Regions from separate parts of the Sphingomonas sp. UYAg733 genome, predicted to be linked through region 1. Evidence: predicted binding sites of a transcription regulator. Region 1 holds the regulator's gene; each other region holds the start of a gene.
The links. The regulator LexA, encoded in region 1, represses DNA repair genes until DNA is damaged. The targets are predictions, from matches to a motif close to GTTCCNCNCTTGTTCT.
Positions count from the first base shown of each region.

Region 2: ACVWZA_RS10405 (Y-family DNA polymerase) is a predicted target of LexA. The motif match lies at 5,123-5,138, and genes of this name have one in related genera.
Region 3: ACVWZA_RS21275 (putative DNA modification/repair radical SAM protein) is a predicted target of LexA. The motif match lies at 2,710-2,725, and genes of this name have one in related genera.
Region 4: recA (recombinase RecA) is a predicted target of LexA. The motif match lies at 3,097-3,112, and genes of this name have one in related genera.

Region 1 covers NZ_JBSRZE010000003.1:25,441-33,312, reverse strand. Annotated here, with positions in the region: gene gltX (glutamate--tRNA ligase) at 1-277, opposite strand, end outside; partial or broken gene ACVWZA_RS07540 (ComEC/Rec2 family competence protein) at 314-2,497, shown strand; gene lexA (transcriptional repressor LexA) at 2,475-3,140, opposite strand; gene ACVWZA_RS07530 (molybdopterin molybdotransferase MoeA) at 3,197-4,387, opposite strand; gene ACVWZA_RS07525 (hypothetical protein) at 4,558-6,507, shown strand; gene moaC (cyclic pyranopterin monophosphate synthase MoaC) at 6,566-7,033, opposite strand; gene trpC (indole-3-glycerol phosphate synthase TrpC) at 7,030-7,815, opposite strand; gene trpD (anthranilate phosphoribosyltransferase) at 7,812-7,872, opposite strand, start outside.
Region 2 covers NZ_JBSRZE010000004.1:273,591-281,462, reverse strand. Annotated here, with positions in the region: gene ACVWZA_RS10435 (NADH:ubiquinone oxidoreductase subunit NDUFA12) at 1-132, shown strand, start outside; partial or broken gene ACVWZA_RS10430 (DUF2155 domain-containing protein) at 345-578, shown strand; gene aat (leucyl/phenylalanyl-tRNA--protein transferase) at 614-1,384, opposite strand; gene ACVWZA_RS10420 (ParA family protein) at 1,381-2,094, opposite strand; gene ACVWZA_RS10415 (transposase) at 2,459-2,629, opposite strand; gene ACVWZA_RS10410 (hypothetical protein) at 3,317-3,700, opposite strand; gene ACVWZA_RS10405 (Y-family DNA polymerase) at 3,817-5,040, opposite strand; gene ACVWZA_RS10400 (acyl-CoA thioesterase) at 5,236-5,637, shown strand; gene ACVWZA_RS10395 (FAD-dependent oxidoreductase) at 5,846-7,864, shown strand.
Region 3 covers NZ_JBSRZE010000026.1:4,370-12,241, forward strand. Annotated here, with positions in the region: gene ACVWZA_RS21265 (SO2930 family diheme c-type cytochrome) at 1-235, opposite strand, end outside; gene ACVWZA_RS21270 (parallel beta-helix domain-containing protein) at 232-1,425, opposite strand; gene ACVWZA_RS21275 (putative DNA modification/repair radical SAM protein) at 1,460-2,707, opposite strand; gene ACVWZA_RS21280 (hypothetical protein) at 2,866-3,000, opposite strand; gene ACVWZA_RS21285 (carboxymuconolactone decarboxylase family protein) at 3,187-3,651, shown strand; gene ACVWZA_RS21290 (sigma-70 family RNA polymerase sigma factor) at 3,638-4,537, shown strand; gene ACVWZA_RS21295 (hypothetical protein) at 4,564-4,962, shown strand; gene smc (chromosome segregation protein SMC) at 5,240-7,872, opposite strand, start outside.
Region 4 covers NZ_JBSRZE010000002.1:250,268-258,139, reverse strand. Annotated here, with positions in the region: gene ACVWZA_RS06275 (M13 family metallopeptidase) at 1-172, shown strand, start outside; gene ACVWZA_RS06270 (response regulator) at 215-2,629, shown strand; gene ACVWZA_RS06265 (response regulator) at 2,667-3,020, shown strand; gene recA (recombinase RecA) at 3,188-4,294, shown strand; gene ACVWZA_RS06255 (glutathione S-transferase family protein) at 4,510-5,142, shown strand; gene ACVWZA_RS06250 (dicarboxylate/amino acid:cation symporter) at 5,206-6,501, opposite strand; gene ACVWZA_RS06245 (M24 family metallopeptidase) at 6,598-7,869, shown strand; gene ACVWZA_RS06240 (diacylglycerol/lipid kinase family protein) at 7,866-7,872, shown strand, end outside.

The DNA.
Region 1 (7,872 bases):
CGAACTGGAAAATAGCATCGCCGTTCCAATTCAGGTCAAGCCAGGTCATCGAATCGAGAATCGCATCGATCGCCGGCTGAGTCGAACGCGCGCGATCGGTATCTTCGATGCGCAGCAGGAATTTGCCGCCATTCGCCTTGGCAAACAACCAGTTGAACAATGCGGTGCGCGCCCCGCCGATATGCAGGAAACCGGTCGGCGACGGTGCAAAACGGGTAACGACCGGTTTTGTCGTCGAAATGCCCCCCGATATACCCGGGGTGGTGGCATCAGCAATTGCGCTCAAGCGCGCATCCTTTCAGACTTGGATCAGATGGCCAGTTCAGCCGCCCACGCCCCTAGCACGCGACCTTGGCCGCTTCAAATCGGTCAGGGATGGCGTGTGTCCGTCATTCGCGATGCGCTAGAACGCTGGCTCGAAGCTGAGCGCGACCAGCTGATATTATGGTTTCCGGTAGCGGTCGGTGCTGGCGTGACGGCGTGGCTGATACTGCCCGATCCTCTGGCATGGCGCGCCGCATTACTGGTGGCGAGCGCGGTGGCGTTTCTGGCGCTTGCGGTTGGATGCGGCGGCAGGGCGGGCAGGGCGGTCGGCGTCGGTGCGCTGGCCATGGCGCTCGGTCTCGCACTGGTGTGGTGGCGCGCGAGCGATGCCGCCGGGATCGTGCTTACGCGGCCAGCGATCGTCGCGTTCGAGGCACGGGTCGAGACGATCGAACCGCTGGCGGCGCGCGAACTGGTCCGGCTGCGGCTGGCGCCAATCCGGGTGATCGATCAGCCGACGGATCGAAAACCGACCAGGCTGCCGGAGCATGTGCGCGTAAACCTGGCCGAGGACGATGTACCCGCGGCGCTCACGCGCGGCGCGACGATCCGGTTGAAAGCGCGGTTGATGCCACCGCCCCAACCCGCGGTGCCGGGGGCCTATGATTATGCCCGCGTTGCCTGGTTCGACGGGATCGGCGGCACGGGACGTGGCTTCGCGCCGATTGCGGTGATCGCAGCGGGCGACGCGCCGGGCGCGGGCCTGCGCGATCGGCTCTCGCGCCATATCCAGAGCCACGTCGATGGCAGCGCGGGCGGGATCGCCAGCGCACTCGCGACCGGCGACCAGGGCGCGATCGCCGAGGAAGATGCGGAGGCGATGCGCCGTTCCGGCCTTGCGCATCTATTGTCGGTCAGCGGACTGCACATCACAGCGGTTGTGGCGGCGACAATGCTGGTGGTCCTCAGGCTGTTGGCGCTGAGCCCCTGGCTTGCCCTTCGTTTCCGCTTGCCGCTGATCGCCGCGGCAGCCGGTGCCGCGGCGGCGATTGGCTACACCCTGCTCACCGGATCGCAGGTGCCGACGATCCGCTCCTGCGTCGCGGCCCTACTCGTGCTCGCCGCGCTAGCGATGGGACGCGAGGCGATGACCTTGCGGCTGGTCGCGGCCGGTGCGGTGGTCGTGGTGTTGCTCTGGCCCGAAGCGCTTGCCGGGCCGAGCTTCCAGCTATCCTTCGCCGCGATCACCGCGATCGTCGCGCTGCACGAACATCCGCGCGTGAAATCCTGGTTCGCGCCGCGCGGCGAGCGCTGGATCGCCAGGGTCGGCAGGGGGCTCGGATCGCTGATCCTGACCGGGCTCGCGGTGGAATTTTCACTGATGCCGATCGCGTTGTTCCACTTTCACAAGGCCGGTTTTTACGGCGCACTGGCCAATATCGTCGCGATTCCCTGGACCACGTTCGTCGTGATGCCGTTGGAAGCGCTGGCGCTGTTGCTCGATACCGCCAGCCTCGGCGCACCCTTATGGTGGCTTACCGACCATTCGCTCAACCTGTTGTTATGGCTGGCGCGGACGACCGCCGGACTGCCCGGGTCGGTCGCGGCACTACCAGCCATGCCTGCGGGCTCCTATGCGTTGATGGTGCTGGGTGGATTATGGATTGCCTTGTGGCGCACGAGATGGCGGCGGCTCGGGCTGGTTCCGCTTGCGGCCGGAATCCTGTGGGCGTTGATGACGCCGGCACCCGATCTGCTGATCACCGGCGACGGGCGTCACGTCGCGATCCGTACGACAAATGGCGGGCTGGCTTTGCTGCGTGACCGGGTCGGTGATTATACGTCAGACATGCTCACCGAAAATAGCGGGGTCGACGGCGAACCGCTATTGCTGTCAGATCAGCCCGACGCGCGGTGCAATCGCGATCTGTGCCTGACCGAGCGGCGTATCGGCGGCCGGACCTGGCGCATCCTCGCCACGCGCAGCGCCTATCTGGTGCCGGCTGGCGAGCTGATCGCGGCGTGCAAAGGGGCGGACATCGTGATCAGCGATCGGCGCCTGCCTATGGCTTGTACACCGCGCTGGCTGAAGCTCGACCGGCCGACCCTGGCACAGACCGGCGGCGTCGCGATCACGCTTTCCAGCGGCAGTGTCGCCACCGTCTACCAGCCGGGTGACCGCCACCCGTGGCGGACGCCCGGCACTGAAATTAATCGTAACGGCGCAAAAGGCCGGCGAGCTTACCCTGAACGCGGACCTGCGCCGGGGAATAACGCTGCGCGTCATAAGCCCGGTTCGCCGGGTCGAGCCGGACCATCGCCCCTTCGCGGCGGAAATATTTGAGCGTCGCCTCGCTATCGTCGATCAAGGCGACGACGATTTCTCCGTCGCGCGCCGTATCGGCGCGGCGGATCAGCGCATAGTCGCCGTCGAGGATGCCAGCCTCGACCATCGAGTCGCCCGACACTTCGAGCGCATAATGTTCGCCGCCACCGAGCAATGCAGCGGGAACAGCGAGCATCGAACTGCCCTCGAACGCCTCGATCGGCACACCGGCGGCGATGCGGCCGTGCAATGGGATCTCGATCACGTCGTTGGCGGGTTCGGGCAGGACCCGGATATTGGCCGGTGAAGCAGGCGTCTTGCGCGCGACATCGCCGCGTTCCGGCACTTTCAACACTTCCAATGCGCGGGCGCGATTGGGCAGGCGGCGAATGAACTGGCGTTCCTCGAGCGCGCTGATCAGGCGGTGCACGCCCGATTTCGACTTGAGATCAAGTGCCTCCTTCATTTCCTCGAACGAAGGCGACACGCCGGTTTCGGCGAGACGATCACTGATGAAGCAGATCAGCTCATGCTGTTTGCGCGTTAACATCCGAATTCCTCCGTCGGAACAGACTGGGAACGTTTTCGCAATGTTCCTCGTGCTTGTCAAGCGATGCGCAGAGTATCGACGATTTCGCCCGTCGCGGCGGCGGGCGCATGGGGCGCGCGGAGGATCAGGCAGTCGGCGCGCGAGAGTGTGCGGAGCATCGACGAGTCCTGGATCGTCGAGGCGAAAACCCGGCCATCACGGGTTTCCGCGCGCAGATAATCGTGACGATGGTCATTGGCGGCGAGCGCTTCGCCGAGCATCGCCGGCGTCGTGCGCGGCAGCGGATCGGCCGCGCCGGCCATTGCGGCGATCAATGGGCGCAGGAACAGCGTTGCGGTGACGAAGGCGGAAACCGGGTTGCCGGGGAGGCCGAGCACGATCGCTTCGCGGAGCCGCCCCGCCATCATCGGCTTGCCCGGGCGCAGCGCGACACGCCAGAAATCGATAATGCCCCCCGCGGCCTCGAGTGCGGGGCGAACGAGATCATGATCGCCGACCGACGCGCCGCCGGTGGTGACGAGGATATCCGCATCGACGCGCGCCAGGGCCGCGGTCATCACGTCGAGACGGTCGGGCAGGATGCCGAAATCGACCACCTCGACCGGCAAGTCGTCGAGCATCGCGGCGAGCATCACGCCATTGGATTCGGGAAGGCCCGCGCTACCGATCGCCGCACCGGGCGCGGTCAATTCGTCGCCGGTCGCAACGATCGCAACGCGGATCGATCGGCTTACGTGAAGTGCGCCATGCCCACCGGTCGCGGCAACCGCGATGCGCGCCGGTGTGAGGCGTTCGCCACGCGCCACGAGGATGTCGCCAGTTGCGAAGTCGAGCCCTTTGCCGCGTGTATTGCCGCCGAGCCGGCGCGGACCTTCGCCGGCCAGTGTCACGATATTCCCGTCGTGCGCGACTTCCTCCTGGATCATCACCGTATCCGCGCCCTCGGGCATCGCCGCACCGGTGAAGATGCGAGCGGTTTCTTTCGCGCCGACAGCCCCGGCGAACGGCCGGCCGGCGGCACTTTCGCCGATCAGGGTGAAAGGGCCGGGCAGGTCGGCGTAGCGAATCGCATAACCGTCCATCGCCGAAAGATCGGCGGCGGGCTGAGTCCGCAAAGCGACGATGTCGGCCGCCGCCCAGCGATTGGCGGCGGCGCGCAGCGTTACGGTTTCACTCGAAACGCGGGGCGCGAGCGCGAAAAGCCGCGACTGGGCCTCGGCGAGAGGAAGAAGAGCGGGTGGGTTCACAGGCGGTGATGTACCCGGCAGGCCGCGCCCGCGTCCACCATGCTAAACAAGAGCAAGGCGAACAAATGCAAGCCCGGCAGCACCGACCCTCGATGAACGACCGTGCCACGCCGGGTTCAGGAACATTGCGCCATGTTCCACGCTTTGGGGCGCACCAGGAGTTGGATGCCATGACCAAGCGAATACACCCGAGCCTTCGCCGGGCCAGTGCCGCGATCGCCATTGCGGCGTCGCTGATGCTTGCCGGATGCAATCCCGAGGCCGCGACCGACAGGGACAAGGCTGCCTATCAATTGCCCGAACTGCCGGCGACGCTGCCGCTCGCGGCCGGCGCGGCAACGGCTATCCGGCCCGCTGCGGCGGTGGCGGCACTTCCTGCGGCACGTCCGATAAGGGCGGTGCAGCTGGCCGACCCGGGCCAATCCTATGCCTATGCCGACGATGCCTGGGGCTTTGCCGACGCGCTCGGCGACGCGCCGCCCGATTACGGCTTCGACTATGACGAGGTCGAGCCTTGGGCTTGGCAGGGCTATGACGATTCGATCGCTTTTGCCGAGCCGATCGATGACGGATACCGCTATTATTATTACCGCCCGGGCGCCGATTCGCCCTATTTCGTGCGCGATGGCGATGAAGGCTATGGCTATGACGATGGTCAGCTTGCTGTCGTCTATGCCGCCGGCGGCGGGATCCTTCCTTATAGCTCTTATGGGCCACGCCAGGATTATGCCGCGCGCTATTACGAGCGCGGCCGCAATCTCTATCAATCGTCGCGCCAGCGTCGTCCGGTGGTTGCCGCCAATTGGGCCGCGCGCCGCGATGCAATTGTGGTCGCGCGGACGCGCTGGTCGGCGGAGCGCTCGCGCGAGACCGATTGGCAGCGTTACCATGCCGGCGTAGAGCAGCGGCAACGGCGCCACTGGGGTCAGGAACAGGTGCGCCGTCGCGCCGATATCGTGCGCTACGACACCTGGCACGATCAGCGCTTTCGCACCCCGCCGCCTCCACGCGCCATTCCTGCCGCCTGGACGCAGGCGCCCTGGGCGCGTGACTCCAATCGCTACGCCCCGGCCGCGCGCGGCTTTGCCGGTGACCGCGCCGAGCGCCAACGCGCAGTCGCGATCGAGCGCCGTCGCGTCGCCACCTTGGCGGCACGACCGGTCGACACACACGACGATGTGCGCCGCGCTGCGATCGAACGGCAACGCGCGCTGGGCCAGCAGCAGGACGATCTACGGTTCGCGGGCCGCAACGGTGCCGACCGACAGCGCCTTCAGGCGCAACGGCAGGCCGACGCGGCGCGTCGCCAGGGTGACCGCGCCCGGCAGGTCGCGGCAGGCGATGCCGCGCAGCGCGATCGACAGGCGCGCGCGCTGGCGATGCAACAGCGCCGTGCCGGGCTCGATCGGGATCGGTCGGTTCAGGTGACGCAACAGGCAAGGCGCGCCCAGGCGCAGGATGACCAGCAAGCCCGCGCCGTACAGGCACGTCAACGCCAGCAAGCGCAATCCCAGGCACGCGCCGCGCAACTCGAACAGCGTCGACAGGGCCGGGTGGCGGCGCAGCGGACGCAGGTAGAACAACGTCGTCAGGGTCAGGCGCGCGCCGTCGAAGCGCAGCAGCGTCGACAGGCGCTGGCACAAATCCAGGCTCAGCGGCGACAACAGGGGCAGGTGCGCGCTGCACAGGCGCAGCAACGTCAGGCGCAGGTCCAGCAGCGCGCCGTGCAAGCCCAGCAACGTCAGGCTGCTCAAGGTCAGGCTCGCGCCGCACAGGTCCAGCAGCGCCAGCAAGCTCAGGATCGCTCGGCACAAGCGCAGCAGCGTCAGGCAGCCCAGGGCCAGGCCCGCGCGGCACAGGCTCAACAACGCCAACAGGCTCAGGCTCGCGCGATGCAGGCTCAGCAGCGTCAGGCGGCGCAAGGTCAGGCCCGCGCGGCGCAAGCTCAACAGCGCCAACAGGCTCAAGAGCAGGCTCGTTCCGCTCAGGAGCAACGGCAGCAGGTACAAGCTCAGGCACGCGCAGCGCAGATGCAGGCGCGCGCCGCGACGCGGCCGGCGGCCGCGGCACGCCCGGCAGAACCGCCGCGGGCCGATCGCCACGGCGGCCGGGACCGCTGATCCAGTATGATAGGCGCGGCGGGCTCGGCCGATCGGCAGGGCCGACCGCGCAGGTCGTTCAGGCCGACCAGTCTCCGGATTTGCCGCCGGTCTTCGACAACAAGCGCACACTGCCGATGATCATTGCCTTATCGATCGCCTTGGCCATGTCGTAGATCGTCAACAGGGTGACGGAGACGGCGGTGAGCGCCTCCATTTCGACCCCGGTCTTGCCGTCGGTGGTGGCGGTCGCGGTGGCCTCGACGCTGCTTTCGTCGATCTTCAAGTCGATCGCGACGCGTGACAATGGCAGGGGATGGCAGAGTGGGATCAGGTCGCTGGTGCGCTTGGCCGCCATGATACCGGCGACCCGCGCAACCGCGAGCACATCGCCCTTGGCCGCCGCGCCGTCGCGGATCGCGCTGACCGCGGCGGCGGACATGGTGATGCGCCCGGTGGCGACGGCCTCACGCAAGGTGATCGCCTTGCCCGACACATCGACCATATGCGCCGCGCCTGCCGGGTCGAGATGGGTGAGTTCGCTCACCCCACCAGCGCCCGCGTCGCCGCCTCGATATCGTGCTGCCGCATCAGCGCCTCGCCGATCAGGAAGCATTTCACGCCGCGTTCGGCCATCGCGTCGAGATCGGCGCGTGTCGTGAGGCCGCTTTCGGCGACGAAAGTGCAACCGGCCGGCGCCTTCGACACCAGTTCATAGGTGCGTGCGAAATCCACCGTGAAATCGCGCAGGTTTCGGTTGTTGACGCCGATCAGCCGCGACTGGAGTTTCATCGCGCGGTCGAGTTCTTTGGCGTCATGCACCTCGACCAGCACGTCCATGCCGCATTCGATCGCCGCCGCTTCGATCTCGGCGAGCAGCGTGTCATCGAGCGCGGCCATGATCAGCAGGATCGCATCGGAACCGATCGACCGTGCCTCCGGCACTTGCCAAACATCGACCATGAAATCCTTGCGCAGCACGGGCAGCGTGCATGCCGCGCGCGCTTCGGTCAGATAATGGTCAGCACCCTGGAACCATGGCTCGTCGGTGAGCACCGATAGGCAAGCGGCACCCCCGGCCTGATAGGCGCGGGCATGGGCAGGGGGATCGAAATCGGCACGGATCAGGCCCTTGGAGGGGCTCGCCTTCTTGATTTCGGCGATCAGCGCGTGGCCGGTCATGGCCTTGGCGTCGAGCGCGGCGCGAAAGCCGCGCGGCGGTGTTTGTTCGGCGCGCCGCGCATCGAGTTCGGATAGCGATGTGGTCGCCTTGCGCGCGGTCACCTCCGCGCGCTTGGTCTCGAGTATGCGGTCGAGGATATCGGTCATGAATAAGCGATCCAGCGGTCGAGCAGCGCGTTGGCCGCGCCAGAATCGATCGCCTCG
Region 2 (7,872 bases), on a different contig from region 1:
GTGTGGGAAAAGCCCGCTTTGCCTAACCTGACCGGTACGGCGCTCGCCTATCGCCCGTCTGGCGCGCTCGAAAAGGGCGGCCGCCGCGCCGCCGCGACGGGTGATTACGAAGCCTGGACGCCTGAAGCGTGATCGATCGCCGCTGGTTGCTTGGGGGCGGGCTTGCCCTGGTCCTGGGGATTGGCGGCTGGCTCGGTTACGGGTGGTGGCAGGACCGCGCCCGCACCGCCTCGCCCGGAGCACGCCCCACGCCACGGACCTCGCTCGATGACGAAATACCTTCGTCCGACGTGACCACGATCGACGTGTCGTCGAGCGTCGATCCCTCTTTCGGCGCGACGCCGATGGCGCAGCGAATCGCGGTGATCGGCCTGCTCAACAAGCGCAACGGCGTGTCGCGCGACCTGAAGCTCAAGCCGGGCCAGGCGGTGCGCGTCGGCGATGTCGTGATCCGGCTGCGCGCCTGCGAACGTACCGCGCCGTGGGAGCAGCAGCCCTATACCGGCGCGTTCGTGCAGGTCGATGTCGAGCAGAACAACAAGAGCTGGCGGCGGGTTTTCTCGGGCTGGTTGTATAAAGAACGGCCGCAGCTAAACGTCGTGCTGCACCCGATCTATGACGTGTGGACCAAGAGCTGCGAGATGACCTTCCCCGAGGGCGGGCCGGATTCGGTGAGCGCCGGCGATAGCGCGCCGAAGGATGGTACCGCGACGCCACGGTCGAGCGAGAAGAAGTCCCCCGCCGCGCCCGAAGCGACTCCTTCGCCGGTGCCGACCACGCCCGCGATCGCGCCGGTCAACAACCCGACATAGTCGCTTCGCGTGATTTCCACCGCGCCGAGCGAGGCGAGGTGGTCGGTCATGAACTGGCAATCGAGCAAGATGAATCCGCCGACGCGCAACCGCGCGACGAGCCACGCGATCGCCACTTTCGACGCGTCGCGCGCGCGGCTGACCATGCTCTCGCCGAAGAACGCCTTGCCGAGCGCGAGACCATAGAGTCCGCCGACCAGATCATCGCCGTCCCACACCTCGATCGAATGCGCGAAGCCTATCGTGTGGAGCTTGAGGAAGACGTCTTCGATCTGCGTGTTGATCCAGGTGTCGGGACGGTCCTGTGCGGATTCGGCGCATAGTGCGATGATCCGCGCAAAGGCGGTATCGGCGGTGACGCGGTAACGGTCGGCGACGATCGTCTTCTTCAGCGAGTGCGAGAGGCGGAAACCATCGAGCGGGAGGATCGCGCGCTCCTTCGGTTCGACCCAATAGACGCTGTCCGCGTCCCGCGCATCGGCCATCGGGAAGACGCCGACCGCATAAGCGCCGAGCACCAGATTGGGGTCGAGCGGAACAAGGTCGAACGCCGCGTCGGGCGTCCCCTTCATGCCGCGAGCCGCTTCTCGATCGCCTGCCACAATTCTGTAAAGGCCTGCCCGCCGGCCGATCTGGCGGCGAAGCTGCCGACCGGTGCGCGCCTTACCGCCATCGATTCGACCACGCTTGCCATCGGCACCACCGGCCAGTCGGGGTGGCGGGCGAGCGCCTCGGCATGGAGCTTGCGGCGGCGATCGACCATCGAATGGACCGGGAGGAGGTTGGCCTTGCCGCCGAGATGCTTCACCACCTCGGCATAGGCGCGCTCAGACAGCGGCGATGGAATGACCGGAATGACGATCAGGTCGGCGGCGCGCATCACCTGGTCGCTCGTCTCGGTCAGCCCGGGCGGGCAATCGAGCAGGATGCGGTCATAGGATTTGCGCAAGCCTGTGAGCAGTTTTTGCAGCCGTTTCTTCTTGTCGAGTTCGTGGAACAGCAGGTCGAGCCCGCGCAACGAGGCGTCCGCGCCGATCAGGTCGAGCCGCTCGATCGTGGTCTTGCGCACCAGCTTCTCCGGCTCGACATCCTTGGAGAAGACCGATTGGGCCTGCTCCTTCGTCTTGCCGTCGGACAGAAGGAAGCTGCTCGCGGCCTGCGGGTCGAGATCCCAGAGCAGGGTACGACGCGACGACTGGATCGCCGAGCACCAGGCAAGATTGACCGCCAGCGTGGTCTTACCGACACCGCCCTTCAGGCTGTAGATCGCGATCGTCGCCACGCGCGTCCTTCCGCTGTTGCCCGCGCATCGTGCCGGAGGGTTGTGACGGAGGCAAGGCGATGGATGGGCCTCACCTGAATTTCCGCTGTATCATGACTCGATTCCCTTGGCTTCAGGAGCCTCCTGCAGAACCAGGGCGGTCCGCTACGAAAGCAGATATGGCAGGGTCCGAGCGTGAGGTGAATCGATCTCTGATCTCTAGGTCAGCGCGGCGAGTTTGGTGGACGGTCGGGCGAGATATGGGACACCCTATGTTGCATATCTCCGGGGTCGGATGATTGCAGTAAACCTATGATATATAACAGGATTATGGTAAAAGTTATGGCGCGCGCAAGGCTGCGCTAATTAGTATTGTGTCCCCGAATTACCGTGCCGCCACGCCCAGCCGCCGATAAGCCTTGCGCCAATCGTATAGCAGCTTGCGCCGCACACCCAGCTCGATCGCCAGCGCTGAAAACTGCTCGCCAGCTTCCAGCCGCAAAACGGCCCCCTCCTTGAACTCTGTTGTGAACACTCGGTTCGTTCGTTCTGACACGCTACCTCCTCGGATACCGTGTCACTCAATTACCCTGTCTCACTCAAGGGGTGCACTCCAATTTTGTGCCCAAAATAGGAGCAGGGCTCCCGGTGATCGGCGCGCTATGGCAAGCGCTCAGGTCGACAGTCAAATGAGGCCGTGGCGCCCGACAAATTCAAAGTGATGAACGTGCGCCGACCTACGTGCCGAACATCGATGCTTGGGGAACCCAAAGCAACTAAATGCCAGACAATTAGCGGGGTGCCATTCGTTTCATCAACAATACGGCCCGGTATCCCGTTTAGCGACGCCGTCGCCCTTTTAAAGTCGAGTATCAGTCTAACCGACTTGTCTTTTGCTGAGACCCGATTGCCGAGGCACAACGAGTCCGGCTCATCGGAGCAGGCACCCTGTCCAGACAGGGTGCAATTATATCGCCCTTGTTCGACAGATGCGGCAATACTTGGGCTGGCGAGCGCCGCTGCCCAAACCATAGAAAGACGTGGATCGATCTTCATTGGCAGAAGGTGGCACGCCGAACGGCCTTTGCAATTAGAAATGTCCGCATAACCATCTTTCCGATGGAAAAGACGGGGCCGTTGCAAAGTCGCTCTGAGCGGACATCGATGATCGCGTTTTCCAATCATCACAAAAAAGGCCGGTGGATCGCTCCACCGGCCGCTTGTTTCGTTTACGCGTAACCGTTCAGGCGCGGCAGGTGAGCGTGCCCTTGCCCGGCTGGGTTAGCGTGATGTTCTTCGGGTTTCCGGTCAGCGAGTAACCCTCGGCGACCAGTGGCTTACCGGCTTCGTCGGCCTTGAGCACGATCGTCGGACCGGCCTTTTCCAACTTCAGCATCGCCTGCTTGTCGCCCTGGAAGAAGGTGACATAGGCCAGGCTGTTGTCCTTGCAGCGGAAAGTGACCTCCGCCTTCATCGCCGGCGGCAGTTCGACCGGCGCGCGGTTGGCGATCGCTTCCGCTTGAGGATCGGATGAAACGCTGGTCACCACTTCCGGTGACTTGCTGTTGTTACAAGCCGACAGCGCGAGCAGCGCGACGGCGACGAGCGGGATGGTGCGGTTGATCATGTCGAGGGGACGCTTCGCGCACGCGAAAGAGTTCGTCAAGAGCGCAGATTTCCGGCCGAAGCGAGCCTTTTGCGCTGCAGCAAATGGACATTTATGTTTGCTGAACAAACAACTGGTTATTCATGGAATTCGTCGAGATCGGGGATGCGGCCAAACGCGATCTTGGTGCCGACGCGGTCGATGCGACCGCCCGATTGCGGGCCGAGGCTGACCGCGTTGCGGCCGAATTTCTCATTGATGCGGTCCATCGCGCGGCTGAGCGACAAGGTGCGAGTCTCGCGGGCGAGCGGATCATTGGGGTCAAGCAGGCCGAACAAGGATTGTTGCTCGCCGATAACCGGCTCGATCTCGGCCAGGGTCACGCCGATCATGCGGATCTGAAAATCGCCGGGGCGCACCTTGCCGGCCGCATAGAGCAGGGGAAACAACGTCTCGAGCGCGGCGAGGACGGCGAAGCTGTCCTGAGTCGAGGAGAGTTTACGGCTCGCGCGCCAGGTCGATTTGTCGTCCTCGAACCGCGCATGGAGGATCAGCAGTCGGCTGCGATAGGATTTCCGGCGCAAGCGGCTCGTCGCCTTGAGTGCGAGGCGGCGCGCGGTGAGCCGTACCGCCTCGGCACCGCGTTTGCTCGGCGACAGGACATGGCTGTGGCCGATCGAGCGGCTCTGCGTGGCTTTTTCGGGCAAGTCGACGCCGTGCAGCAGATACCAGAGCCGGTCGCCATTGGTGCCGCCCCAGGCGTTGCCGGCATCGCGCGGGCGGCGTTCGCACAACTGGCGGATGTCGTTGACTCCGTCCTGTGCGAGCCGTTTCTCCATCTTCGCGCCAATCCCGCAAATGTCGCGTAAAGCAAGATCGTAGAGCCGTTCGGGTAGGGTCTCGGCGTCGAGGATGACCAACCCATCGGGTTTCTGCATGTCCGAGGCGAGCTTGGCGAGCAGGCGGTTGGGCGCTATGCCGACCGAACTGGTCATGCACTCGCCGATATTGGCGTGGATCCCCGCCTTGATGCGGTGGGCAAGTGCGATCGCGTCGACGCGGCTATTCTCATTGTCGAGCAGGCGGCAAGCGACTTCGTCGATCGAACAGACCTTTGTCACGGGCACATGCTTCCAGACTTCCGCGACGATCGCATCGTGGAACTCGACATATTTCTCATGTCGGGCGGGCGTGATGATCAGGTCGCGACACAATCGTTTGGCTTCCCAGACCGGCGTGCCGGTGGTGATGCCATAGCGCTTCGCCTCGACGCTGGCGGCGATCGCAACGGTGGTATCGCTATCGACCGGCGCGACCAGCACCGGCTTGCCGCGCAATGCCGGATCGAGCTGCTGTTCCACGCTGGCGAATTAGCTATTCAGATCGAGGAACAGCCAACGCAGCGGCCGCGGGGGCAGGATGAGCGAGTCGTTGGGCATAATCGGAACAATAGCAGAACATATGGGCACGCAACAGGATGCCGTAGCGTCGGATAATTCGCTGAACGCGCGGCGAAATTAATCGCAACGACACGCTTTCGGCCCTATATAAGAAAGGTGAGCACCGCGATTCCCCACCAGTACAGCGTCGGCATCGATCCGGCGGACATCGACTTTATGGGTCATGTGAACAACGCATCCTACCTGAAATGGGTACAGGACGCGGTGGTCAACCACTGGCAGCGTTTCGCGCCGGCCGAGGCGGTATCAGGGCATCTGTGGGTCGCGCTGAAGCACGAAATCACATATCGCAAGCCGACCTTTCTGAATGACGAAGTGATCGCCACCGTGCTGCTCGAAAAGGTGCAGGGCGCGCGCGCCTTCTACCAGACGATCATCAAGCGCGGCGAGGAAGTGCTTGCCGAGGTTCAGTCGAGCTGGTGCTGCCTCGACGCCAAGACTTTGCGTCCGGCGCGAATCGCCGAAAGCATCTCGGAGCTGTTTTTCCACAAGGATTGAGCCTTGCGGTCATGTGGCGAGCACGACAGGCAGCGTGAATTTCCCATAGAGCAATTGGCACGCCCGAGACGATCGTGGCCGGCGGCCGCAGCTTGATCGGATAGCAATTGCTCCAATCCGGTGCGTGTAGCGCTGGCCGCGTTTCGTCATCGGCGCTAGGGTCGTGGCGGGGGATGAGCCTTGTCCGCCAGACAGGCGGGGGCGCCCTATGCATAAACCGTTCAATTTCGTTCAGGCGGCGATCCTGAAGGCGATGACCGAGGCGCTGTTCCACGGTGTCGATATGAAGATATCCTCACCGCAGGTCGTCGCCAATATCCAGCATCAGTTCGGCATGGTTGTGGGCGGCAAGCCGAAGCAGATCGGGTTGTCGCTCTATCTGATCTGCCTGGTGATGGGTGGGCCGTTCTTCCTGCTGTTCGGACCGGCGTGGCGCGCGCGACGGGTGGAGAAACGGCTGCATATGTCGCGTAACAATCTGATGCAGGATCTCGCGCGGACCAGGGGCATTATCTATGCCGGTTATTACGGTCATTGGGACGGCGTCAGCGAAGACGATAATCGCGACAATGTGGTGCTGGCGTCAATCGGTTTCACGCTGCCCGGGCATCGCGTGCGCGCGCCGGGCGAGGTGCCGATCGTGCCGTTTCTTGGCCGCGAGCTGGGCGATGGCGATATTCTCGGCATGGATCAGGTGCCCGACTCCGCGGGCGTGATCGTGATTGGGTCGGGCGCGGGCGGGGCGGTGGCGGCGGCGAACCTCGCCGCGCAGGGCCATGACGTGTTGATCATCGAGGCGGGCGCGCATTTCCCGTCGAGTGCGATGACCCATGAGGAGCGCAAGATGACCGCGCGGTTGTTCGTCGATGGCGGCGTGCAGACCAGCCGCGACAATGACGTGGTGCTGTTCCAGGGACGCTGTGTCGGCGGGTCGACCGCGATCAACAACGGCATCTGCCTGCGGGTGAAGCAGGACGGCCTGACCCATCCGGCGGCGCGCGACGTGTTCGCGAGTTGGGCCGCGCTGGGCGGACCGGTAGACGAAGCGCGCTTCGTCAAAGCCTATGAGGCGGTCGAGACGCGGCTGGGGATCGAGCCGGTCGATCCGCAAAGCGGGCGCAACAACGGCACGCATTTGCTGCGCGGCTGGGCGGCACACGCCGCATCGAGCGACGATCCGATCGATGCGGGGGCGGTCGCGACCTGGTTCAGCAAGAATTATGGCCCGCGCAGCATTGGGGCTGCGTGCGCCTATTGTGGTTATTGCAACACCGGCTGCCCCTATGGCCGCAAACAGGGGATGGCGCAGTCCTATCTGCTCGATGCGCGGCGCGCCGGAGCGACTATCCTGGCGGACACGACGGTCGGCCGGATCCGTTGGCGGCCCGGCCTGACAGGCGACAAGCGCGTCGCCGACGGGGTCGAAATCAAATTGGCCGACGGCGGCACGCGGTTCGTGCGCGCCACCACCGGCGTGGTGGTCGCGGCGGGGGCGATGGCGTCGAGCCGGCTTCTCGCGGCGAGTGATGTGGGGAATAGCGGTACCGGTATTTCGCTCAACATCGCCTGTCCGGTGGTCGCGCTGATACCCGAAGGCACGGGCATAGCCGGGGACATGCGATCCTGGGACGAGGACCAGATGGCGACTTATGTCGATCGCGGCGACTTCCTGCTCGAATCGCATTTCCAGCCGCCGATGAGCATGTCGACGCTGATGCCGGGCTGGTTCGACACCCATGCCGGGCGGATGCGCCAATATGGCCGGCTGGCCTCGGCCGGCGTCCTATTTCCGGTCGACCGGCAGGGCAGCATGAAGGGGGGCAAGCTGCACCTCAAGTTTCGCGAGGATGTCGAATTGCCGCTGCTGCGGCGGGCACTGTCCACGCTGGTGCGGGTGCATTTCGCGGCCGGCGCGATCGAGGTCTATCCCGGGCTGGCGCGGGGACAGACGTTGCGGCCTGACGATGATGTCGAGGCTTTCTTCGATGAGGCGATTCAGGCGGCGGACGATGTCGTGCTGTCGAGTTCGCACCCGCATGGCGGCAATGCTCGTAACGCTGATCCCGAAAAGGGGGTGGTCGATCTCGAATGCCGGTTGCATGGGGTGAGCAATGTGCTGGTTACCGACGCGAGCACGTTCACCAGCTGTATTCGCGTCAATGCGCAGCTGACGACGATGGCGATGGCGCACTATGCAACGAGCCGGGATCCGTTTGCCGGGGTGTGATCGGCGGT
Region 3 (7,872 bases), on a different contig from region 1:
GCTTCTCGGCATAGTCGGAGAAGAGCGGCGTGTTGAGCGTATAGGGGGTCACGCGGGCGGCGGGCGTGCGGGTCGCTGTATCGGTGAAGAGATCGAATTCCGACAAAGTCGCCGGATAACCGTCGCCGATGATCGCAGCATCGTTCACGCCGCGCGCGCCCGCTACCGCCGCGCCCAGGATGACCAGCGCGGCACAGGCGGACACGGTCGCAGCGATGCGCTGGGCGAGCCTCACCGCGCGGCCGCCTCCATCGCTTCGGGCAGTACGACCTTGGCGGGTTGCGCGCCCGCCACGCCCTTGGACAGGTCGATCGGCGCCGGCTTGGCCGTCTCCATCGGTGCCGCGAGCGCGAGACCCATGCCGAGCACCGTCACCTTGTCGGTCACCGCCAGGCTCGCCGTGTCGCCGGTGCCGTCCCACAGGATCGGGGGGATCGCTCCGCCGAACGCCGCCGCCAGCTGATCGCCACCCGGCAGTTGCGGTGCGAAGCCGGCCTTGCCATGACGATTGCCGCCGACCGCGATCTTGCGCGGCAGCGGATTATAGCGCGGGTCGGTAAAGGCATTGCGATAGCTGACGATCATCACGTTGGAGGTCGCGTTGCCCGACAGGTCGTTGTCGAACACATGGACATTCTCATTGGCCATCACCAGCACGCCGGTGCCGGTGCGCACGCTGGCGACGATATTGCCCTTGGGTGCGAAATTGGGCGTGTCGTTGTCGACCACCATGTTCTTGAAGACGCGAATATCGCGTCCGCCCATCACCGGCAGATTGGGCAGGTCGAACACCAGGATCCCGCCGGTATTGTGCGTCGCGGTGTTGCCATAGACATCGGCGTTGCGGCTGTTCTCGATCTCGATCCCGGCGACATTGCCCTCGGCGCGCGAGTTGCGCACGATGATCTGTTTCGACTGGCCGACATAGATGCCGGCATCGGACGCGCCTTTCACGATCGCGCCGTCGATCAGCACATCCGTGCTTTCGACCGGATAGACGCCGTAAGCGCCGTTGGTTTCCTTCGGCCCCCCGGTCCATTCGACGCGGACATTCTTGTAGACGATGCGGTCGGCGCCCTTGGATTTGATCCCGTCGCCCTTCGAATCCTCCACCGCGAAGTCGCGCAGCACGACATCGTCGGAGGTGACGAGCAAGCCCTCGCCCGCGCCCAATTGCCCCTTGAAGCTGAGGATCGTCTTGTCCGGGCCGGCGCCGCGCACCGTCACCTTGTCGACATCGAGCGACAGGCCGTCGGTCAGGTCGAAGCGTCCCGCGCCGATCTCGATCACGTCGCCCGGCGCCGCCTCGATCAGCGCGCCCTGCAGCCGCGACTGCGCATCGGCCCCCGGCGCGACGGTGACGGTCCTGGCCATGGCCGGGGCCGCGATGATCGCAAGTGCGGCGAACGGCAGGATGTGCTTCATATGCCTCTCCTTATTTTCCGGCATCATGGCGCGATCAGCCGAACAACTCCATCTGTTTTGCCTTGGGTGCAATCACCGCTTTCAGGCCGGCCTGATCGGTCAGCGCGCCGGGGCTCCAGTCTTCGGCGATCAGGAACGGGCGCATCCTGGTGATCGATACGGTCAGCCGGCCGATATCCTCGAGCCGAAGCCGCCGCCAGCGCCGTGCGGTAAGGATCGAATTGACCGCCTTCACCCCGAGTCCCGGCACGCGCAGCAGCATTTCACGCGGCGCGCGGTTGACGTCGACCGGGAACGAGCCGCGGAATTTGAGCGCCCAGGCAAGCTTCGGGTCGATGTCGAGGGGCAGCATGCCGGTCTCCGCATCGGTCGCCGCGACGACCTCGTCCGGCGCATAGCCGTAAAAACGCATCAGCCAATCCGACTGATACAAACGATGTTCGCGCATCAATGGCGGTCGCTGCAGCGGCAGGATCGCGCTGGCATCGGGGATCGGCGAGAAGGCCGAATAATAGACCCGCCTGAGCCCGAAGCGATCGTACAATGTGGACGCCTTGCGCACGATGTCGCCATCGGTCGCCGCGTCAGCGCCGACGATCATCTGCGTCGATTGCCCGGCCGGCGCGAATTTTGGCGCGGAGCGGTATTTTCGGCTCGCATCGGCGGTATCGATGATCGCCGACTTCATTTCGGTCATCGCACTCTCGATGCGCATCTCGGATTTTTCCGGCGCGAGCCGTTTGAGACCGCTCGCGGTCGGCAATTCGACATTGATCGAAACGCGATCGGCATGGAGCCCGGCCTGGTGCACCAGCTCGGAGTCGGCGTCGGGGATCGTCTTGAGATGAATATAACCGCGAAAATGGTGATCTTCGCGCAAGCTCCGCGCGACCTCGACGATCTGCTCCATCGTATAATTGGAGGAGCGGATGATTCCGGAGGAAAGAAACAGCCCCTCGATATAATTGCGCCGGTAAAAGGCGAGGGTGAGTTGCACCACTTCCTGCGCGGTGAAGCGCGCGCGGCGCACATTGCTGCTTTTGCGGTTAATGCAATAATGGCAGTCGAAGATGCAGCTGTTGGTCAGCAGGATCTTGAGCAACGAGATGCAGCGGCCATCGGGCGCATAGGCATGGCAGATGCCCATTCCACCATCGGTCGAACCAAGCCCCTTGCCGTCGCGTGAGCTGCGCTTGACCGTGCCGGACGAGGCACAGGACGCGTCGTATTTGGCCGCGTCGGCGAGGATTCCGAGTTTTTTCTGAACGTCGAGTTGCGCCATATGTTCAACATATGTTCTTTTGCGCAAAACGCAACACATTGATTGTGTTCAAATATAATTGTCGCTCGCGCGGCGAAAGGCGACGGCGATCAAGGTAGACGGGCGGAGTCAAATCCGGTCGGCGACGACTTTGGCTGGGTCGTCGCCGAACCCGGGCGTTAGATAGGGGAGACGCCGAAATATTTGAGCGCGCCGAGGGCGACCAGCAGGACGGCAATGGCTAGGATGATGTTCGCGACATTGATGCTGCTGCGTTCGACGACGACGTGTTCGTCGCTGCGGACTTCTGGCATGATCGAAACTCCTTATTGTTACGGTGCTAGAACCACCCGTTGTCACAACTGTTCCGCGCCGGCGGCCAGCGGCGCTGAATTCGCCGACATTACCGGCAAAGCGAATTTTATCGTTGCCATGTCACAATCGCCATCCTCCACCTCGTCTTGTTTACGACGGTGCATGGTGCACCCCGGAGAGTGACGATGACGCCAAGGATCAACAATCCGTTCAAGGCAGTGCCCGAGGGCATGAAAGCGATGATCGCGCTGGAGGCGAGCCTGGCGGCGAACGGGCTGGAGCACGGCCTGAAGGAGCTGGTCAAGATGCGCGCGTCGCAGATCAATGGTTGCGCCTATTGCCTGCACATGCACGCGACCGACGCGCGCGCGCATGGTGAGAGCGAGATGCGGCTTTATATGCTCAATGCGTGGCGCGAATCGCCCTTGTATAATGATCGCGAACGGGCGGCACTGGGCTGGACGGAGGCGCTGACAAAGGTCGCGGAGACCGGAGCGCCGGATGCGGATTATGACCTGTTGTGCGACCAGTTCAGCGAGGAGGAGCGAGTGCAGCTGACTCTGGCGATCGGTGCGATCAATCTGTGGAACCGGCTGCAGATCGGCCTTCGCGCGATCCATCCGATGGACGAGACACGTGCCGCCTCGTGAGGACGCGACCGAATTGTTCGAGGCGCAGCGGCCGCGGCTGCTGCGCCTAGCCTATCGTATGCTCGGCTCGGTCAGCGAAGCCGAGGATGTGGTGCAGGACGCGTGGCTGCGCTGGCGCCGGGTCGATGGCGCGGTCGATCATCCGGCCGCCTTTCTCTCGCGCATCGTCACGCGATTGTGCCTCGATGTGATGAAATCGGCACGCGTGCGACGCGAAACCTATGTCGGCGAATGGCTGCCCGAGCCGCTGTTCGACCCGGTCGAGGACGACGAGCCAGCCGATGACCTGACCCTAACATTGATGTTGGCGCTCGAACGCCTGTCGCCGCTGGAGCGGGCGGCGTTTCTGCTCCACGACGTGTTCGGGGTCACGTTGAACGAAGTCGCGACGACGCTCGATCGCGACGCGGGTGCGGTGCGCCAGCTCGCGGTGCGGGCGCGCAAGCATGTCCATGACGCGCGTCCGCGCTTCCCGGTCGAACAGCACGAGGCGGATCGCATCGCCGAGGCGTTCTTCACCGCGTCGCGCAGCGGCGACACCAAGGCGCTGCAGGCGCTGCTCGCGGACAATGTCGTGCTGCATGCCGATGGCGGCGGCCGCGTTCTCGCCTTCCGCAATCCGATCATCGGCATCGATCGCATGCTGCGCCTGTTCGCCGGCCTGTATCGCAAGTTCGGCGAAAACGGGATGGTGATGCTCCGCCCGGTGTGGATCGACGGCCTGCCCGGTTATGTCAGCAGCGAGCGCGGCGAGATATTGCAGACCACCGCGCTGGCGATCGAGAATGGCCGGATCGCCGGGATCTATATCATGCGCAATCCCGACAAGCTGAAGCATGTCGCACTGGCGTTGGCGGCCGAGGGGCAGTCCGGATTGCCCCATTGACCCATCATCAAAGGACAATCCGAGCCATGAGAACCACCTGCATCGTCATTGCGACGCTCCTTGGACTGGCCATGGCAGCGAATGGCGTGTTCATGCTCGCCGTCCCGCTCGACTGGTATTTCGCGGTGCCGGGGGTGACCTCGACCGGCGCGTTCAACCAGCATTTCATCCGCGATATCGGCATGGTCTTCGTGATGACCGGCGGTGCCTATATGGTGGGCGCCTTCCGCCCCAAACTGCGTGTACTGCTCTGGGCGATGGCGACGATATGGTATTCGGGCCATGCGCTGTTCCATTTGTGGGAAATCGCGGTGGGGATCTGCTCGCCGTCCGCATTCCCGCGCGACTTTCCGGCGGTGATGCTACCGGCGCTGATCGGCATCGGGCTGACGGCGTGGAGTTATGTCGATAGCCGGCGGCGCTGACGCGGGCCCTGTTCCGACAATAAGAAAGAGCGGGCCGGTATGGCTCCGGCAGGAGATGCTAGACCAGATTCCATGCCATGGTTGAATCAACCCGGGCGAGCCGACGAGCGCTGGGAGATATGGGACACCGGGAGCGTCTCGTATCTCAGGCTGTCACTTCGGCAGTTCTTTATATAATGTATCTATATCATATACTTAACATAAGCTTGAGGCATTGGGCAGGATCTGCGATCGAGGAGATATGGGACATCGCGCGGGCCCGCGTTCAACGCGCACTCTACTCCGCCGCGAGCAGGTTCTCCGCGCCACCAAGATCGACCGAGACTAGCCGGCTCACGCCCTGCTCGATCATCGTCACGCCGAACAACCGGTGCATCCGGCTCATCGTCACGGCGTTGTGCGTGACGATCAGGTAACGCGTCGCGGTCTCGCGCGTCATCGCATCGAGCAGGTCGCAGAACCGCTCGATATTGGCGTCGTCGAGCGGCGCATCGACCTCATCAAGCACGCAGATCGGCGCCGGATTGGTCAGGAACAGACCGAAGATCAGCGCGACCGCAGTAAGCGCTTGCTCGCCGCCCGACAGCAAGGTCAGCGACTGGAGTTTCTTGCCCGGCGGTTGCGCCATGATCTCGAGGCCCGCTTCGAGCGGATCGTCCGAATCGATCAACTCGAGATGCGCGCTGCCGCCGTTGAACAGCGTGGTGAACAGGCGGCGGAAATGCCCGTTGACCGCCTCGAATGCGGCGAGCAGCCGTTGCCGCCCTTCGCGATTGAGCGTGCCGATCGACCCGCGCAGCCGGTTGACCGCCTGGCCGAGCTCGTCGCGCTCGGCGCTGTTGCCGATGCTCGCGGCTTCCAGTTCGGCCAGCTCGCTTTCGGCGACGAGATTGACCGGGCCAATTCGCTCGCGTTCCAGCGACAGTCGCTCATGCGCGCTCGATTCCTCGGTCGGGCTGCGCACCGTATCGGCCTGAAAACCGACCCGCTCGGGCAGCACCGGGGCGGGGCATTCGAAACGCTCGCCCGACAGCCGCCCCATCTCGACCCGGCGCAATTCCTGATTCTCCGCGCGCGCCGCCGCCCCGGCGCGCGCTTCGCGTGCCTCGGCCAGCGTCTCGCCGGCGAGGCGCGCCATGGCATCGGTCTCACGCAGAATCCCCTCGGCCTCGCGCTCGATCCCCTGCGCGGTATCGGCCTCGGCGCGCGCCGTGCCATGCGTCGCGTCGAGTGCGGCGATGTCCTTGTCGAGCGCGTCTGGCCGGTCGGCGAGCGTTTCGGCCTCGGCCGTCAGTTCGCTCTCGCGCTTGTCCATGTCGCCGATGCGCCGCGCCGCCTCGCCAGCGCGCGCGCGCCAGCCCTTGGCCTCGCCGGTGCCGCTCGCCAGCCGATCGCGATCCTGTGCGATGGCGCGTTCCAATCCGGCGCGTTCGGCGCGAGCGGTCGCCACCGCCGTACGCCGGGTTTCCGCTTCGCCCGACAGCACGGCGACGCGGTCGCGGGTCGCGCTGCCATCGGGTAGGGTCGCCTTGTCGCGCATCGCGCGGTCCAGTTCGGCTTGCGCCTCCGCCAGTTCGGCGGCGATGCGCTGACGCCGCGATTCGAGGTCGGCGCGCTGAGTCTCGATCCGTTCCAGCGCGACCGACGCCTTGTCCTCGGCGCGACCGGCATCGCGCGCGCTGGTCTCGGCGCCTTCGAGCACGCGCCGCGCATCGGCCGCCGCACGCCGCGCCTCGGTGATCGCTTCGTCGATCCGGGCCAGTTCGCCATCGGCCGAATCGACCGCGCGCACCGCGGCGGGCCGCGCCGATTCGATCGTACGCAGCCGGTTCATCCGTTCGAGCCGTTCCGCCGCCGCCGCGCCGCCCGATTTGGCGACATAACCGTCCCAGCGGCGCAGCACGCCGCCCATCGTCACCAGCCGCTGGCCGACCGCGAGCGGCTGACCCTCGTCATTGTCCGCCACGACGATCTGCGCCAGGCGCCGGGCCAGCTCAGCCGGCGCCGCGACATGTTTGGCGAGCGCGACCGTGCCTGCGGGTGGCGACGGATCGCCGGGCAGCGTCGCGGCACCGGCCCAGAAGCGCTCTGCCGACGGATCCAGCCCGGTTTCGAGGTCGTCGCCCAGCGCCGCGGCGAGCGCGCGTTCATACCCCGGATCGGCGCGTACCTGATCGAGCAGCCGCTCGCGCCCGCTCGCGCGCGTCGCCTTGGCCAGCGCCGCCGCCTCGCTGTCGAGTGCGGAGAGTTCGGCGTGTGCCGCGGCACGTGCCGATTGCGCGCGGTCGCGCTGGTCGAGCGCCGAGCGCTCTCCGGCATCGGCGCGGGCCAGCGCGGTGCGCGCCGATTCGGCGTGACGCAGCGCCTGGGCGCGCGCCTCCGCGGCACGGCTCCGTTCGGCGAGCAGGGGTGCTGCATCGCCCAGCGCAGCGCCTTCCGACATCACCCGCGACAGGTCGCGCTCACTCCGTTCGACCCGGGACCGGCCCGCCGCCAGCGCCGCCTCGGCCACGCGTGCCTCGGCCGCCTCGGTCGCCTGCGCCGCGAGCGCCTGGGCGAGCGCGACCTCGGCGTCGCGCGCGGCGCGTTCGGCTACGGCCAGCACGGTATCGAGTTCGGGCGTGCGCCTGGTCGCCTCGGCTATGCTCGCCTCGAGCGTTTTGGCTTCCTCGACCAGACGCGCCAGTGCTTCGGCCGCGTCATTGGCCAGCGCACCTTCGCGCGCGCGGTCGTCGATCAGCCGCGCACGGTTGCCGGCCAGTTCGGTCAGCCGCCGTCCGATAGTCGCCTTTTCGGTGCGCAGGCTGGCGAGACGGTGGCCTGCCTCGCTCGCCCGGTCGCGTGCGGCGAGCGCGGTGGCGCGTGCCATCGCCAGCCGATCGGTCGCCTCGGCCTGATAGGCGGCGGCGG
Region 4 (7,872 bases), on a different contig from region 1:
GCGCAGCTACCGGGAGGCGGACATGATCCAGCGTCTCAAGACCGACCCCCACGCGCCGTCACAGCAGCGCGCCTGGATCGTGCGCAATCTCGATCCCTGGTACGGCGCGTTCGAGCCGAAAGCGGGCGAGAAACTCTATCTGGCACCGGAACAGCGCGTTCGGATCTGGTAACCGCTTGACGACACACCGAGCGCGGCCAAAGAGGGGCGGGCAATGGCCATCCTCCCCGCCCTTCCAACCACTTCGCTCAGTCCAGCGCGTAGCGCCGCTCTGATCGCCGGTGGTTGCGGCGTCGCCGCGGCGCTGATTATCCTGGGGCTGATCGGCAACTTGCCGATCGCCGGCGCCTTCCTGGCCACCGCCTTGGTCATCGTCGGTTGCCTTGTCGCGGCACGACGCCTGTTCCCGCAAAGCCGCACGGGAGAGGTCGAGGCCGACTGGACCGTCGCGCGCACGCTTGCGGCAAGCAGCGCCGATGCCGTTGCGATCACCGACCGCGCGGGGCGACTGGTGTGTGCCAACGACCGCTACGAAACGCTGTTTGCCGGTTTTCCGACGCCGCCTGGCCTGCCGATCGACGATGCCGGCGTCGACCGCCTGAGCACCGCCGGCCGCGCCGCATGGCGCGACGGCACGGCCAGGGTCGACCGCCTTTTATCGCGCGGCACCCCACTCGCGGCGGAAGTCGAGCGCGCCGGCCGCGACGAGGATCTGCTGGTGTGGCGCTTCCGTGGTGCCGAGGGGCTCGACCTCGCCACTTCGGTCGAGGGGATGATCGGCGGCACCACCGGCGACCGGCTCGCTGCTGCGGGTATCATGACCGCACTGATCGGCCCTGACGGGCGCATCCGGTCGGCCAACCGCGTGTTCCGCGCGCGCGCGATGGGGCATGAGGAAGGAGCGATCGCCGGGCGCGATTTCGCTCGCTTCCTGATCACCGACAGCCATGGCCAAGTACGCTTCGAACGCGAAGGCCTGACCGGGGTGCCCCTGCGCGTGCTGCAGATACCCTTTCTCGAAGGCGAAGACGCGCCGATGCTCGTCGCGTTGCTCGATGAGGAGGTCGGCGGCGACACGCCGGCGATCGGTGGTAGCGCCTCGGCGCATGTGCGTAGCCTGGTCAGCCTGATGCCGTTCGGCATGGCGCTGGTCGATCGCGATGGCCGCTTCATCCAGATGAACGACGCGTTCGCGCGTGCCGCGCAGGTCGACGCCGCGACGCCGCCACTTTACCCCGGCGACTTGCTGGTGCGCGAAGATAAGGGGGTGGTCGCCGACGCGATCCGGCGGTTCGCCAATGGCGCGACGCATTCGACCGATCTTGCGGTGCGGCTGAAGGATCATCCCGACGAACCGGTCGCGCTGTCGATCGCCGGCGCGCGCGGGCTGGGCGATGCCGCCGTACTCCTCAGCCTGAAAGATAATGGTGAGGAAACCCGGCTCAAGCGCGAGGTCGCGCAGGCGACCAAGATGCAGGCGGTGGGCCAGCTTGCCGGCGGCGTTGCGCATGATTTCAACAACATCCTGACCGCGATCATCGGGCATTGCGACCTGATGCTGATGCGCCATACGCCTGGCGACAGCGATTATGACGACATCCAGCAGATCAGGGCGAATTCGAACCGCGCCGCCAGCCTGACCCGCCAGTTGCTCGCTTTCTCGCGTCAGCAGACACTACGACCGCAGGTGCTGCAACTGCCCGACGTTATTTCCGAAGTGTCGAACCTGCTCAAGCGTCTGCTGGGCGAGACGGTCGCACTGACCGTAAAGCATGGCCGCAATCTGGGGCCGGTGCGCGCCGATCCCGGTCAGCTCGAACAGGTCGTGGTCAACCTCGCGGTCAACGCGCGCGACGCGATGCTCGCGCGCGATCCGCGCGGCGGGGGTACATTGTCGATCCTGACCAAATCGGTTTCCATCGCCGATGTGCGCAAGATGGGTTCCGACATCCTGCCGATCGCCGATTATATCGCGCTGGAGATTGCCGATACGGGCAGTGGTATCCCGGCCGATATCCTGCCCAAGATCTTTGAACCCTTCTTCACCACCAAGGAAGTGGGCAAGGGGACTGGGCTCGGTCTCTCGACCGTCTATGGCATCGTCAAGCAATCGGGCGGTTATATCTTCGCCGACAACAACAAGGGTGGGCCCGGCGCGGTCTTCACCATCTATCTGCCGGTCCACACCGCAAGCGGGGTCGTCGAAGCCCCCCCCCCCGCGGCGGCACGGGCCATGCCGAAAGACAAGCCGCTCGATCTATGGGGTACCGGCACGATCCTGCTGGTCGAGGATGAGGACATGGTCCGCGCGGTCGCAGAGCGCGCGCTGACCCGTCAAGGTTATACCGTGCTGACCGCAGAACATGGTGAGGCCGCGCTGGAAGTGCTTGCCCGCAGCGAGAAGCCGGACCTGCTCATTTCCGACGTGATGATGCCGCTGATGGACGGTCCGACCATGGTGCGCCACGCCCGGGAGCGTTATCCCGACCTGCCGATCCTGTTCATGTCGGGTTATGCCGAGGAGACGCTGCGCAAGTCGATCGACCTCGACAATGTCCAGTTCCTCGCCAAGCCCTTTTCGGTGCAACAGCTTGCCGAAGCCGCTCGTAGCGTTCTGGCGGCGAAATGACTTGGCGCGGCGATCGGCCTGCGGCTAAAGCCGCGGCATGAGCTCACCGCAGCATATCCTCATTGTCGAGGACGAGCCCCTTATCGCCATGATGCTCGAGGATTTCCTCGACGTGCTGGGCAAGCAATTGGCCGGCAGCGTGGACAATGTCGCCGATGCGCTGGCGTTGATCGAGGCGGGCGGGATCGACGCGGCGATTCTCGATGTGAATCTGCGCAGTGGGGAAAAGAGTTTTCCGGTCGCCGATGCGCTGACGCGGATCGGTGTTCCGTTCGTTTTCGCAAGTGGCGGAACCGGCGACGCGATCGTCGAGGAGCATCGTGAGCGTCCCAGATTGGCCAAGCCATTCACCATGGATGGAGTCGCCAAGGCACTGGAAGCACTGAACTAATCTTCCTGTGCGTCGTGCGCCGCGAATACTGCGTCTTGATCGGGGGTACTTCCATAACCGGTCCAACAATTTTTATGTTCCGCTCTTGTTCTATAAGAACAAACGCGATACAAGACCTCATCACGCATTGAATGCGTGGCGGTATAGGTCTAGCGGCGGAGGCTCCAATGGCGGCGAACTTGAAGGTCATCGACAGCAAAATGGCAGTTTCCCCAGATAAGAATGCCGATAAGGCGTCGACCGAGCGCCAAAAGGCGCTCGACGCGGCGCTCGCGCAGATCGATCGCGCGTTCGGCAAGGGTTCGGCAATGCGGCTCGGCTCGAAGGAGACGATGCAAGTCGAGGTGATCTCGACCGGCTCGCTCGGGCTCGATATCGCGCTCGGCGTCGGCGGTCTGCCGCGTGGCCGGGTGATCGAGATTTACGGCCCGGAAAGCTCGGGCAAGACCACGCTCGCGCTGCACGTCATCGCCGAAGCGCAGAAGGGCGGTGGTACCGCGGCGTTTGTCGATGCCGAACACGCGCTTGATCCGGTCTATGCCAAGAAACTGGGCGTCAACATCGACGAACTGATCGTATCGCAGCCTGACACCGGTGAACAGGCGCTCGAGATCGTCGATACGCTGGTCCGCTCCAATGCGATCGACGTGCTGGTGATCGATTCGGTTGCCGCTCTGGTACCGCGCGCCGAGATCGAGGGCGAAATGGGCGACAGCCATGTCGGCCTTCAGGCTCGCCTGATGTCGCAATCGTTGCGCAAGTTGACCGGATCGATCAGCCGTTCGCGCTGCATGGTGATCTTCATCAACCAGCTGCGCATGAAGATCGGCGTGATGTACGGCAACCCGGAGACGACGACTGGCGGCAACGCACTGAAATTCTACGCCAGCGTCCGGCTCGATATCCGCCGCATCGGGCAGATCAAGGATCGCGACGAGATCATCGGCAACACCACGCGAGTGAAGGTCGTCAAGAACAAGGTCGCACCGCCGTTCAAGCAGGTCGAATTCGACATCATGTACGGCCAGGGCGTGTCCAAGATCGGCGAAATTCTCGATCTCGGCGTCAAGGCCGGACTGGTCGAGAAATCGGGTGCCTGGTTCTCTTATGACAGCGTCCGCATCGGTCAGGGTCGCGAGAATTCGAAGACCTTCCTCAAGGAAAATCCGGAAATGTGCGACCGCCTCGAAAAGGCGATCCGCACGCGCACCGACAAGGTCGCCGAGGAAATGATGGCCGGCCCCGAACCAGAGGATGACGGCGAGGAGATGTGATTTCTTCCTCTCCCGACGGGGAGGGGGATGGTGTCACGGTCACGCCAGTTTCAAGTCGGCGTCCCGCGCGTCGCAAACACATGGGAAGGCCCGCCTGTTATGGCGGGCCTTTCGCGTTTATGGCATTTTCGGATGATGGCTTCACCCGAAGACCTGATCCGCTCGACATCGCCTGCCAAGCCGCTAGCGTGCCGGCAAAGCAGGAGAGGACTGCCATGACCATCATTGTCCATCATCTCGAAAACTCGCGCTCCCAACGCGTGCTGTGGATGCTTGAGGAACTCGGCCTGCCCTATGAGATCAAGCGTTACGAGCGGAACAAGACGACCATGCTCGCGCCGCCCGAGCTCAAGCGCGTCCACCCGCTCGGCAAGTCGCCGGTCATTGAGGATACAGAGGCTGGCGTGACCATCGCCGAAACCGGCGCGATCGTCGAATACCTGGTCGAAAAGGCCGATGGAAAACTCGGCCCGCCGGCGCATCGCGATTCGGTGCTGCGCTACCGCCATTTCCTGCATTATGCCGAGGGCTCGATGATGCCGCCGCTCCTGCTCAAGCTGGTGCTCGCCCGTATCCCGCTATTCGGCAAAAAGGCTATGAAACGCATCCAGCCGATGATCGACGTCCATCTCGACTATGTCGAAGCCGAACTCGCCAGCCGTTCCTGGTTCGCCGGTGATGAGATGACTGCGGCGGACATCATGATGAGCTTCCCGCTCGAAGCCGCGCGCAGCCGCGCCGGGCTCGACGCCTCACGTCCGGCCACGATCGCCTGGCTCGACAAGGTCCACACCCGCCCGGCCTATCAGGTCGCACTCGAAAAGGGCGGCCCATACGCCTATGCCTGATCGCCGAAGCGGGGCTGCGGCGATCGGCATCTAGGGCGCGCAGCCGTCCGGCCCGAATAGGCGCTAACCGATCAGGCCCTTGGACGGCGCATGGGGTGGTTCGATCTCGGCCGGCTCGCGCGGCTCGAGATCGCCCTCCCATTTCGCCACGACGCTGGCCGCGACGGCATTGCCGATCACATTGGTCGCCGACCGCCCCATATCGAGAAAGTGATCGACCGCGAGGATCAGCAACAGGCCGGCCTCCGGAATCTTGAACATCGGCAAGGTTGCGGCGATCACCACCAGGCTGGCACGCGGCACGCCGGCAATGCCTTTCGACGTGACCATCAGTACCAGCAACATGGTGATCTGCTGCCCCAGGCTGAGGTCTATGCCGTACGCCTGGGCGATGAACAGCGACGCGAAGGTCATGTAGATCATCGAGCCGTCAAGGTTGAACGAATACCCCAGCGGCAATACGAAACTGGCGATCTTGGGCGGGACGCCGAACCGGTCGAGTGCCTCCAGCGTGCGGGGATAAGCGGCCTCCGACGAGGCCGTGGAAAAGGCGAGCAGCAGCGGCTCCCGGATATAGCGCACGAGCAGGCCAGTGCGCCTGCCGATGAACAGGAAGCCGATGCCGATCAGCAACGCCCACAGCGTGAACAGCCCGATGTAGAAAGTGCCCATGAAATAGGCGAGGTCGCCGATCACGCCCGGCCCGCGTTCCGCCAATGTGCTGGCCACCGCTGCGAACACCGCGAACGGTGCGAAGCGCATGACGTAATTTGTCACCTGCAGCATAACGGCCGCAAGCGCCTCGACGCCCTTCACCAGCGGTGCCGCCTTCTCGCCGATCGCGGTGATCGCGACGCCGATGAATAGCGAGAAGATGACGATTTGCAGGATCTCGTTATCGGCCATCGCCTCGATACCGGAAGCTGGCACGACATGAGCGACGAACTTGGCGAGGTCGAACGCGCTTTGATCGATCCCGGTTGCTGCGGTCGCGGCCGGAATCGCAAAGTTCAGCCCGACGCCGGGCTGGAAGATATGGACGAGGATCAGGCCGAGCGTCAGCGACAACAAGCTGGCGCACAGGAACCAGGCGACCGATCGCAGCCCGACCCGGCCAAGCGCGCCAGTGTCGCCCATATGGGCGATACCGACGACCAGTGTTGCAAAGACCAACGGCGCGATGATCATCTTTATCAGGCGCAGGAACAGCGTGGTGACGATCGAGAGATAATAAGCGATGTTCTTGAGTTCCGCCGCTGCGGCGGGGGTGCCATCGTCGATCCAGGCGTTGAGCGCCCAGCCGACCACCAGGCCCAGCACCAGCCCGATCAAGATATACCATGTAAGGCGCTTGGCCATGAACCTCTCCGAGAAACGATTGCCGATAGGGAAGGGTATTGCGGCGACGCGGTCAAGGACCGTATCGCTTGAGCGGCGTCGGATAAGCGAAGGACGATGATGATTCAGCAGCCATTTTCGATCGATCGGCGCGGTCTGCTGGCCGGCGCGACGGCGCTTCCGCTGCTTGGCGTGCCCGCCATCCTACGCGCTGCCGAGCCCGATTTATCGGCTCTGTCCGACATGACCGGCGCCACCCGGCCGATCGAAGCGGCCGAGCGCAACACGCGCATCGCCCGCGCCCAGGCCTTGATGAAGGCGAACGGCATCGGCGCGGTGCTGATCGAATCGGGATCGAGCCTGATCTATTTCACCGGCGTGCGCTGGGGGCGCAGCGAGCGGCTGACCGCAGTGGTGATCCCGGTCGAGGGCGATCCGTGCATCGTCACGCCATTCTTCGAGGAACCGTCGATCCGCGAATCGCTCGGCACCGCGGCTGATGTGCGGGTGTGGCAGGAGGATCAGGATCCGCTTGCAGTCGTCGCGGGTTTTCTCAAGGATCGCAAGCTGAGCACCCGTCCGATCGGGATCGAGGAAACGACGCGCTACTTCGCGGTCGATGGACTGGAGCGGGCGTTGCCGGGTGCGAAGATCGTCTCGGCCAATCCAGTGGTGCGCGGCTGCCGTTTGATCAAGACGCCGGCCGAGATCGCGCTGATGCAGGCCGCGACCGACGTGACGATCGCGGCCTATCGCTGGACCTGGCCGCGCATCGAAAAGGGCATGACCAACAATCAGGTCGGCGCGCTGATGAACGCGGCGACACGCAAGCTTGGCGGCAGCCCGGAGTTCGCGCTGATCCTGCTCGGCGAGGCCGCCGCCTATCCGCATGGCAGCCGCAAGCCGCAGATCGTGACCGACGGCGAAGTGGTGCTGATGGATTGCGGCTGTGCCGTGCAAGGATATCAGTCGGACGTGTCGCGCACTTTCGTGTTCGGTACTGCGAGCGCGGAGCAGCGCAAAGTGTGGGACCAGGTTCGTAACGGGCAGGCAACCGCCTTCGCTGCGGCGCGGATCGGCGTGCCGGCGGGACAGGTCGATGACGCGGTGCGGCGCTATTATGCCGTCATTGGCTATGGCCCCGATTATCAACTCCCCGGCCTGTCGCATCGTACCGGTCACGGCATCGGCATGGACGGCCATGAACCGATCAATCTGGTGCGCGGCGAAAAGACGCCGCTTGCTGTCGGCATGTGCTTTTCCGATGAGCCGGGCCTTTATCTGCCGGGCAAGTTCGGCGTCCGGCTGGAGGACTGCTTCCACATGACTGCGGCCGGGCCGAAATGGTTTTCGGTGCCGCCGACCTCGATCGAAAAGCCGTTCGGATGACCG